Regions from separate parts of the uncultured Tepidimonas sp. genome, predicted to be linked through region 3. Evidence: predicted binding sites of a transcription regulator. Region 3 holds the regulator's gene; each other region holds the start of a gene.
The links. The regulator FNR, encoded in region 3, switches genes on or off when oxygen is low (the NO sensors DNR and NnrR bind a similar motif). The targets are predictions, from matches to a motif close to TTGATNNNNATCAA.
Positions count from the first base shown of each region.

Region 1 (3,272 bases), on a different contig from region 3:
CCGACTCGCGTGCCTGCGCTTCCTGCAGGCGGCGCTCCAGCTCGGGCAGGCGGCCGTACTGCAGCTCGGCCACTTTGTTGAAGTCGCCCTTGCGCTTGGCCTCCTCGATCTGGAAGCGGATGCGGTCGATCTCCTCCTTGATCTGGGCCGAACCCTGCACCAGCGCCTTCTCGGCCTTCCAGATTTCTTCCAGGTCGGCGTACTCGCGCTCGAGCTTGGCGATTTCTTCCTCGATCAGTTCGAGCCGCTTGCGCGAGGCCTCATCGGTCTCCTTGCGCACCGCCTCGCGCTCGATCTTGAGCTGGATCAGGCGGCGCTCCAGCCGGTCCATCACCTCGGGCTTGGAGTCGATCTCCATCTTGATGCGGGCCGCGGCCTCGTCGATGAGGTCGATGGCCTTGTCCGGCAGGAAGCGGTCCGTGATGTAGCGGTGCGACAGCTCGGCTGCGGCAACGATGGCCGGGTCGGTGATCTCCACCCCGTGGTGCAGCTCGTACTTCTCTTGCAGACCGCGCAGGATGGCGATCGTGGCCTCGACGCTGGGCTCGTCGACCAGCACCTTCTGGAAGCGCCGCTCGAGCGCCGCGTCCTTTTCGATGTACTTGCGGTACTCATCCAGCGTGGTGGCGCCGATGCAGTGCAGCTCGCCGCGCGCCAGCGCCGGCTTGAGCATGTTGCCCGCGTCCATGGCGCCTTCGGCCTTGCCCGCGCCCACCATGGTGTGGATCTCGTCGATGAAGAGGATGATGCGCCCTTCCTCGGCCGCGATCTCTTTGAGCACCGCCTTGAGGCGCTCCTCGAACTCGCCGCGGTATTTGGCGCCGGCCAGCAGTCCCGCCATGTCCAGCGCCAGCACGCGCTTGTCCTTGAGCGTCTCGGGCACCTCGCCGTTGACGATGCGCTGCGCCAGCCCCTCGACGATGGCGGTTTTGCCCACACCGGGCTCACCGATGAGCACCGGGTTGTTCTTGCTGCGCCGCTGCAGGATCTGGATGGTGCGGCGAATTTCGTCGTCGCGCCCGATGACGGGGTCCAGCTTGCCCTGACGGGCGCGTTCGGTCAGGTCGAGGGTGTATTTTTTCAGCGCCTCGCGCTGGTTTTCGGCTTCGGGATTGGTCACTTTTTCTCCTCCTCGCACGGCTTCGATCGCCGCCTCTAGGGACTTGCGCTGCAGGCCCGCCTGCCGCGCGGCATCGGCCAGCGACGTCTTGGCATCGGCCAGCGCCAGCCAGAACAACTCGCTGGCGATGAACTGGTCACCGCGCTTGATGGCCTCTTTTTCCATCGCCTGCAGCACGGACACCAAATCGCGGCTGGCCTGGACTTGCTCCTGGCCCTGCACCTGGGGCAGGCGGTTGACGGCGTCTTCGGCCGCCTTGCGCAGCGCCCCGATGTTGACCCCGGCACGCGTGAGCAAGCCGCGCGAGGTGTCTTGCTGCAGCAGGGTCAGCGCCACGTGCGCCGGCTCGATGTACGCATGATCCTTGCCCAGCGCGAGCGATTGCGCGTCGGACAAGGCCTCTTGAAACGAACGGGTGAATTTTTCGATGGACATGGAAAGCTCCGTGATTCGACTGTGCTTCCATGTGGGGGGTTGTGCCGCGTTTTCAAGGCCGCGGCCTTGATCGCCATCAAAAACGCGCCACGTGACGGGCACTCAGGCGTTGCGCGCGGCAATGCCCCAGCGCGCCAGCGCCGCGTCGTCGCTGACGCGCGCATCGACCCAACGCGCCCCCTGTGGGGTGTGCTCTTTTTTCCAGAACGGCGCCTGGGTCTTGAGGTAGTCCATCAAAAACTCGCACGCCTGGAATGCCTGGCCGCGATGCGCCGAGGCCACGGCCACCAGCACGATTTGGTCCTGCGGCTGCAGCGCCCCCACGCGGTGGATGACGCGCACACCCAGTATGTCGAAGCGCCGTGCCGCCTCATCGATCATGGCGTCGATGGCGCGCTCGGTCATACCCGGGTAATGCTCCAGCTCCATGGTGGCCACCGAGGCCCCGTCGTTGCGATCACGCACCGTGCCCACGAAGGCGCACACCGCGCCCACGGTCGGCTGGCCGGCGCGCAGGGCGGTCACCTCACGCGCCAGGTCGAAGTCCTCGCTCTGGATGGCGATAAAACGGTGCGCGAGTGCCATGGGCCTATCCTCCAGTGACGGGCGGGAAGAAGGCCACTTCGGCGCCATCGTGCAGCGGCGTACCCTCGTCCGCCATGACCTGATCGACCGACACGCGCACGGCGCGCCCGCGGCCCAATGCCTCGGCCCAGACGCCACCGCGCGCAATCAGCGCGTCGCGCAACGCGCCGACGTGGGATGCGTCGGTGTCCAGCACCTCGGCGGCAGTGCCCACGGCCTCGCGGATGGCGGCAAAGTAGCGCAGTTGGATCTTCATGGACGATCGTTGAATGAGGGTCAGGGTACCTATGCGGTGCTCGTGACCACGATCATAGCTTGGGCATTTGGCCCGCGGGCACGGCGAGCCAGGCCGACAACGGGCATGCCGGCGCCCACAGGTATCCCTGCGCACGCCGCACGCCGCGCTCGGCCAGAAAATCGCGCTGGGCCACCGTCTCGACCCCCTCCGCCACGAGCTGCAAACCGACCGCACGCCCGAGCTGGATGAGCGACTCGACGAGCGCGTCGGCCTGCGCGGACGTCCCGATGTCGCGCACGAAGCTGCCGTCGATCTTGATCGTGTCCAGCGGCAGGGCACGCAGATACGCCATCGAGGCATAGCCAGTGCCAAAGTCGTCCACCGCCAATCGCACCCCGCGCGCCTCCAGCACGCGCAGGCGGTCCCGCGCCGGTTCGCTGTCGAGCAGCACACTCTCGGTGATTTCCAGCTCCAGCCGGTGGGCAGGCCAACCGCTGCGCGTCAGGCGCGACAACACCTCGTCCACGAACCGTTCCACCTGGAGCTGACGGGGTGAGACGTTGACCGCCAGCCGGCCGAGCGTCCAGCCGGCCGCGTCCAGGCGCTGCCCGTGCTCCAGTGCCAGATCCAGCACCAGCAAACCCAGGCGCTCCATCAGTCCGCCATCCTCTGCCAAGGGAATGAAGGTCGAAGGCGACACCCAGCCCCACTGGGGATGCTGCCAGCGCAGCAAACCCTCGGCAGCCACGATGCGGCCGTCCTGCAAATCCACCTGGGGCTGCCACCACAGCTCGATGGTGCGCTCGGCGATCGCCTGTGCCAACGCTTCGCGCATGGCGCGCGCCTCGTGTGTGGCGTGGCTGAATCCCGCCTCGTACGCGACCACGCGACCGC
Region 1 is NZ_CALIND010000123.1:15,436-18,707, forward strand. Features, by position in the region: gene clpB (ATP-dependent chaperone ClpB) at 1-1,555, opposite strand, end outside; gene Q0716_RS06480 (molybdenum cofactor biosynthesis protein MoaE) at 1,658-2,140, opposite strand; gene Q0716_RS06485 (MoaD/ThiS family protein) at 2,145-2,396, opposite strand; gene Q0716_RS06490 (EAL domain-containing protein) at 2,449-3,272, opposite strand, start outside.
Region 1: the regulator FNR is predicted to act here: its motif matches at 1,622-1,635, upstream of clpB (ATP-dependent chaperone ClpB).

Region 2 (3,272 bases), on a different contig from region 3:
TGCAGGCGCACTGGCAGGCACAGGGCGTGACGCCCGGCAGCGGTGACGTGTTGGTCACCGGCGCCGGTGGTGGCGTGGGTAGCGTGGCCATCGCGCTGCTGGCGCGTGCCGGGCACCGGGTGGTGGCCTCCACCGGTCGGCCCCATGAGGCGGATTACCTGCACGCGCTCGGCGCGGCCGACGTCATCGATCGCGCCCAGCTTTCCGCGCCGGGCAAGCCGTTGCAGAAGGAGCGCTGGATCGGCGTCGTCGATGCGGTGGGCAGCCACACGTTGGCCAACGCCTGTGCCAGCACGCGCTATGGGGGTGCGGTGGCGGCGTGCGGGCTCGCGCAGGGCATGGACTTTCCGGCGACGGTGGCGCCCTTCATTCTGCGCGGGGTCACGCTCTACGGCATCGACAGCGTCATGGCGCCGATGGCGCGGCGCCGCGAGGCATGGTCGCGGCTGGCGGCGGAGTTGGATCGGGCGGTGCTGGCGCGCATGACGCAGACCATTGGACTCGCCGACGCCATCGGCGCCGCGCACGACGTGCTCGCTGGCCGGGTGCGGGGACGGCTGCGGGTCGACGTCAACGCGTGACGGAGGCCGCCGCCGGTCCGGCGCCTTCGGCCACGGTGGCAGGCGGCGGTACGATGTGCCGGTAGGCGTGCCAAGTGGCGTGACCCAGCACGGGTCCCACCACCAGCAGCCCCAAAAAGGCGGGCAGCATCGCCAGCGCGCACAGCAGCGTGATCAGCGCGCCCCACAGCAGCATCACCCCCGGGTTTTGCAGGCAGGCCCGAAAGCTCATCAGGGCGGCCGAGACGGCGTCGGTCTGCCGATCCAGGATCATGGGGATCGAGATCGCGCTGCTGACGAAGATCAGACCGGCAAAGATCGCCCCGACGATCACATAGGTGATCAGAAACTCCAGGTTGTCCAGACTCACCAGCGCGGCCAGCATGTTTTCGTTCGAGGGCATGCTGTTCATCGTGACCGCAAAAACCACCAGCGAGGCGCGGCCCCAGAGCATTTCCAGGATCAACAGCACACCGGCGAAAATGGCCATGGTCGACAGCGTCGGACGCCAGGCCACGAGGGACGCGCGCAGCGATGGTTGCCGCCCCTGCTCCAGCGCCCGGCTGGCGTCATAGAGCCCCAGCGCCAGAAACGGCCCCAGCAGCAAAAACCCGGCGCTGAGCGCCAGTACGTAAGCGGGGGCATGCTGAAACACCTGCCACAGCGCCTGTCCCATGAGGGCGAAACACGCCCCGTAGAAAAGTCCAATACGCGGGCAGCGCCGAAAATCGCGCCACCCGAGCGCCAGCCAGCGCAGCGGGTCGCTGGGCCGCAGCGACGCCAGCGGCAGCGAAAAGACCGACTCGCGTGGGGCAGTGGCCTCGGTCGACGACGACGACGTCTCGGGCGTCGCGTCAGATTCGGGGTGCGTGACGGCCATCGGGTCCCTCCAAGCAAACCAACAGTTGATTTTTGTCAACCGGAAACGATAGGCCAGCGCGGCTGCGGCGTCCATAGCGTTTACCCGCATGTCGGCGGTGTGGGCGGCTACACTTGCGCCACCATGACCGTTCAATTCCCGCCCCCCGCCGTTGCTGCCGATGCGCTCGATACCACGCTGGCCCGCCAAGGCTATGCAGTGCTGGATGCGGCGGCCGTGCGGGCGTGGCTGGGGCTGGAGGCGGCCGCGCTGGCGGCGCTACAGCCGGCTTGGGACGACTTGCCCCCCGACCGCTACTTGAAAGACGGGGGGCGCTATCGGCGCCGTCGGCACGGCTGCTATGTGGTGGATGGCGAGCGCGTACAGCGAATGCCCGAGCGCGCGCACTACCAGCCTGTGGAATACAACGCCCTGCACGGGGGGATGTACCGCTGGTTTGCGCCGCTGACCGATGTGCTGACGGCGCAGCCCGCGTGGACGCGTCTGTTGCAGCGCACGGGAGAGGTCGCCTCGCGACTGCGCGGGGCGCAGCCCTGGTACGTCGAGGCGCACCCGTTTCGCATCGACACCACGGGGGGCATTGGTCGTCCCACGCCCGAAGGGGCGCACCGCGATGGGGTCGATCTGGTGGCCGTCTTTCTGGTGGCGCGCGAGCGCATCAAGGGGGGCGAGAGCCGCGTCTTCGAGGCCGACGGCCCCAATGGTCAGCGCTTCACCCTCACCGAGCCGTGGTCGGTACTGCTGCTCGACGATGCGCGCGTCATCCATGAGACCACGCCCATCCAGCCCGTCACCGAGGGCGAGGTGGGCTGGCGCGATACCCTGGTGTTGACCTACCGGGCAAGTGGGTTTTTGGGCGATTGACGCGCGCAGCGCGCCGGCGGTACGCCGTCACTGGGGCTGAAAGCCGCTGTCGCGAATGATGCGCGCCCATACCTCGGTGTAGGCGCGCTCGCGCTGGGCGAGTTGCTCGCCGCTCATGAATCCCACCGCCAACCCCATGGCGGTCAGCCGATCGCGCACCGTGGGCTGGGCCAGCGCCTTGGCCAGGGCGGCGCTGATCGGCTCCAGTGCCGCGCGCGGTGTGCCGGCGGGTGCGAACAGGCCGTAGTAGGGCACTTCTTCGAAGCCGGTGATGCCCAGCTCGGCCAGCGTGGGCACCTCGGGCAACAGCGCTTGGCGCGCGCGGCCCATCACGGCGACCACATGCAGCTTGCCCGCTTTGTGGTTTTCGATGAAGTCAGGGATCGAGCCCACCCCTGCGGGAATCTGGTTGCCCAGCATGTCGGCCATCATCGGCGCGCTGCCGCGGTACGGCACGGCCACGAGGTCGAGCTGCTCGCGCCGCGCCAGCGACTGCACCAGGAACTGCGGCACCGACGCCGGTGCTGGAATGCCCACGTTGGCGCGCCCACCCTGCTGGCGCACCCAGGCGATGAAGTCCCGATAGCTGCGCGCGGGCGTGGCGCCAGAGACCGCCAGCGCGTTGACGCACGTGGCAAAGCCTGCCACTGCGACGAAATCTTTGGCCGGATCGAACCCCGGGTTGCGCAGCACCTGCGGCAGGATGGAAATCGTGTGGTCGTGCGTCAGAAACAGCGTGCTGCCATCGGGGGCCGCGGCCTTGAGGGCCTGGGCGGCGATCTGCCCGCCGGCACCCGCGCGGTTTTCCACCACCACCGGCACACCCAGCGCCTCGCGCAGGGGCTCGGCCAGCAGGCGAGCGATGGCGTCCGTGCCGCCGCCGGGCGGAAAGCCCACCAGCAGTTTGACCGTGCGGCTGTCGGCCCAAACGGGCGCGGCGGGGGCTGCCAGCCCCACGGTGGCGCCGG
Region 2 is NZ_CALIND010000032.1:4,967-8,238, reverse strand. Features, by position in the region: gene Q0716_RS01555 (MDR family oxidoreductase) at 1-581, shown strand, start outside; gene Q0716_RS01550 (DUF2189 domain-containing protein) at 571-1,440, opposite strand; gene Q0716_RS01545 (2OG-Fe dioxygenase family protein) at 1,564-2,304, shown strand; gene Q0716_RS01540 (Bug family tripartite tricarboxylate transporter substrate binding protein) at 2,332-3,272, opposite strand, start outside.
Region 2: the regulator FNR is predicted to act here: its motif matches at 1,466-1,479, upstream of Q0716_RS01550 (DUF2189 domain-containing protein).

Region 3 (3,272 bases):
GGCTGGGCCTGCCGGTAGCACCTCAAATGATCTTGGAAAACCGCGCCCGGTCTTGATCGACCTGCAAGTAGCGGTCGAACACCATGGCGACGGCGCGCACCAAATACCAGCCCGTGGGCGTCACTTCGATGTGGGCATCGCCGATGCGTACCAGCCCATCGCGCTCGAACGCGCGCAGCTGCTCCAGCTCGCGCGCGAAGTGCTGGCGAAAATCGATCAGGTGCGCCAGATTGATCGACTCGAAATCGACCAACCCCTGGCACATGATGGCCATGATCACACTGCGGCGCAACAGATCCTCGCGCGTCAGCGCCAGCCCGCGCACGATGGGCAGCCGCCCTTGGTCGAGCGCGTCGTAGTACTCCTCCAGCGTCTTGGCATTTTGGCTGTAGGTGGCGCCGATGCGGCCAATGGCCGATACCCCCAGCGCGATCAGGTCGCAATCGGGCTGCGTGCTGTAGCCCTGAAAGTTGCGGTGCAGCCGCCCCTGCCGCTTGGCCACCGCCAGCGCATCGTTGGGCAACGCAAAATGGTCCATGCCCACGTACACATAACCCACGGCACTCAGATGGTCGAGCGACAGCGACAACATGGCCAACTTGTCCGCCGGACTGGGCAACTCCGCCGCGTGGATGCGCCGCTGCGGCTTGAAGCGCGCCGGCAGATGCGCATAAGCGTAGAGCGCGATGCGATCCGGCCGCAGGCGCTCGACGAGCTCGAGCGTGCGCCGAAACGACTCTGGGGTCTGCTGAGGCAGTCCGTAAATGAGGTCGACGTTGACCGACTCAAAGCCGATCTCGCGCGCCGCGGCCACGAGGGCGAACACCTGCTCGGCCGGCTGAATCCGGTGCACCGCCCGCTGCACCGCGCCATCGAAGTCCTGCACGCCAAAACTCAGGCGGTTGAACCCCAGTTGGTGCAGATGGGCCAAGCGCTGCGCGGTCACCGTGCGGGGGTCGACCTCGATCGAATACTCGCCCCCAGGGACGAGTTCGAAGTGGCGCCGGATCATCGCCATCAGGTCGGACAACTCCGCGTCGCTGAGGAAGGTCGGCGTGCCCCCCCCAAGGTGCAGCTGCGTCACGCGGTGCCCGCGCCCGACGTGTTCGGTCTGCAATTCCAGCTCGCGCGACAGGTAGCGCAGGTACTCCGCCGCGCGTTCGTGGTGCTTGGTCACCACCTTGTTGCATGCGCAGTAGTAGCACAGCGACTCGCAAAACGGGATGTGTACATACACCGACAGCGGCAGCGCCAGCGACCCCGCTCGCCGCTGTTGCAGGGCTTGCACGTAGTCACGCTCGGTAAACGCTTCGACAAACCGGTCCGCCGTCGGGTAGGACGTGTAGCGCGGGCCCGGAATGTCGAACCGGCGCAGCAGATCTTCGTCGATGACGTGTTTCACGGCGGGCAGCTCCATAGGCGACGAACTGTGCACCAGCGTAGCCTTGCGTGGGTTGACGTGAGTCAAACCCCCTGCGGGAGCGACGTTCCCCAAAACCCTGCAGGGCATGGGCCCACCGCACGGGGCGGCACGCGCATCGGGTTGTTATGATCGGGCGCATATCGTTCATGGCGAGTCTGCGCCTCGTTTCACCCACCTCTGCCTCACACCGGCCCCCATCGCCTCATGGATCTGCACAGCATCAAGGTCGCCTGCTCCAGCTGCAACCTGCGCGAGCTCTGCATCCCGGTCGGCCTCAAGCCGGACGAGATGGAGCAGCTCGACAACCTGATCAGCACGCGTCGCCGGGTGCGGCGGGGCGGGACCCTGTTTGCCGCGGGCGACGGCTTCACGTCGCTGTACGCGGTACGATCCGGATTTTTCAAGACCGTGATCACGACGGCGGACGGCCGCGATCAGGTCACCGGGTTTCAAATGGCGGGCGAAATCCTGGGGCTCGATGGCATCGTGCAGGACAAGCACTCGTGCTCGGCCGTGGCGCTCGAAGACGCCGAGGTGTGCGTGCTGCCATTCGACAAGCTCGAGCAGCTCTCGCGCGAGTTCAGCACGCTGCAGCACCACGTACACCGCATCATGAGCCGCGAGATCGTGCGCGATCAGGGCGTGATGCTGCTGCTGGGCAGCATGCGCGCCGAAGAACGACTGGCGGCTTTTTTGCTCAACCTCGTGCAGCGCCTGCATTCGCGCGGCTTTTCACGCACCGAGATGGTGTTGCGCATGACGCGCGAGGAAATCGGCAGCTACCTGGGAATGAAGCTCGAGACGGTCAGTCGTACGTTTTCGCGCTTTCAGGACGAGGGCATCATCGAAGTCAAGCAGCGCTACGTTCGCATCCTCGACCCGGAGGCACTCGCGGCCATTGTCAACCAGAGCCGCGAGGAGAATTAAGCGGGGAGTTGAGCGGCGCGTTGCGCGCGCAGTCAGCCGGGCGCTGATCTGGCGGCACCGGGCAGCGGTTGATTTCCCACGGCGACAGCGACAACAGCGTGGTAAGCGCGCTCGACGCCATGGTCAGCGCCCAAAAAATGAAGAACGCGACCGTGTAGACCGCCTGCCGCGACCAACCGAGCGATTCGCCCGCCCAGTGCAGATCGTGGGGATCGACGAAGGCGAACACCACCATTTCGATCACGGCCGCCATCAAAAAAGCGGGCCAAGCAATCCACATCACGCGTTGGGCCAGCATCGACAGTCTCCTCTTTGTTGTTGCCCCGCGCCGCCTCAATCGTCTTTAGGCAACGTCGGGGACACGACGTGGTTACGCGCCTGGTTGGCAGGCAGCACCGCTTTTTCGGCCTGCAGGCGCTCCTCCGGCGTCATGCGCTCCGGCGCGACCGCGACCGGCGCCGGCATCGCCTCGCGCGGCAGCACGGGGTCTGGATTGCGCACGGCGATCGTGACCGTCACGATGGACGCGATCACGACCACCAAGGGGCCACCGATGACCATCCAGACCATGGGCTCGCGGTACCAGGGTCGGGAAGGGGCGGATGACGCGGAGGGCGTACCAGACATGGTGGACATAGTGTAGGCCTTTGGCGAGTACTTTGGGATACGGATCAACCCGAATACCCTGGGGGGTCATCGGGGTATCAGGAAGGTGGTTTTCTCGCGCACGGCGATCGAGCCGTCGGCGGTGCGGAAAGTCATAACGATGGGGTGAGAGCCGGGCTGCAACCCCGGGGGAACCTGCACACGTACCGGCACCGAGCGCACCTCGGTGGGCAGCAGATGTACGACGGGATCCGACGCGAGCGTCACCCCCGGCAAGCCCTCGACCGCCACCTGCAGCTCGCGCTCGGACTCGGAC
Region 3 is NZ_CALIND010000182.1:876-4,147, reverse strand. Features, by position in the region: gene hemN (oxygen-independent coproporphyrinogen III oxidase) at 23-1,417, opposite strand; gene fnr (fumarate/nitrate reduction transcriptional regulator Fnr) at 1,628-2,350, shown strand; gene Q0716_RS09665 (hypothetical protein) at 2,325-2,648, opposite strand; gene Q0716_RS09660 (nitrogen fixation protein FixH) at 2,684-2,977, opposite strand; partial or broken gene ccoG (cytochrome c oxidase accessory protein CcoG) at 3,044-3,272, opposite strand, start outside.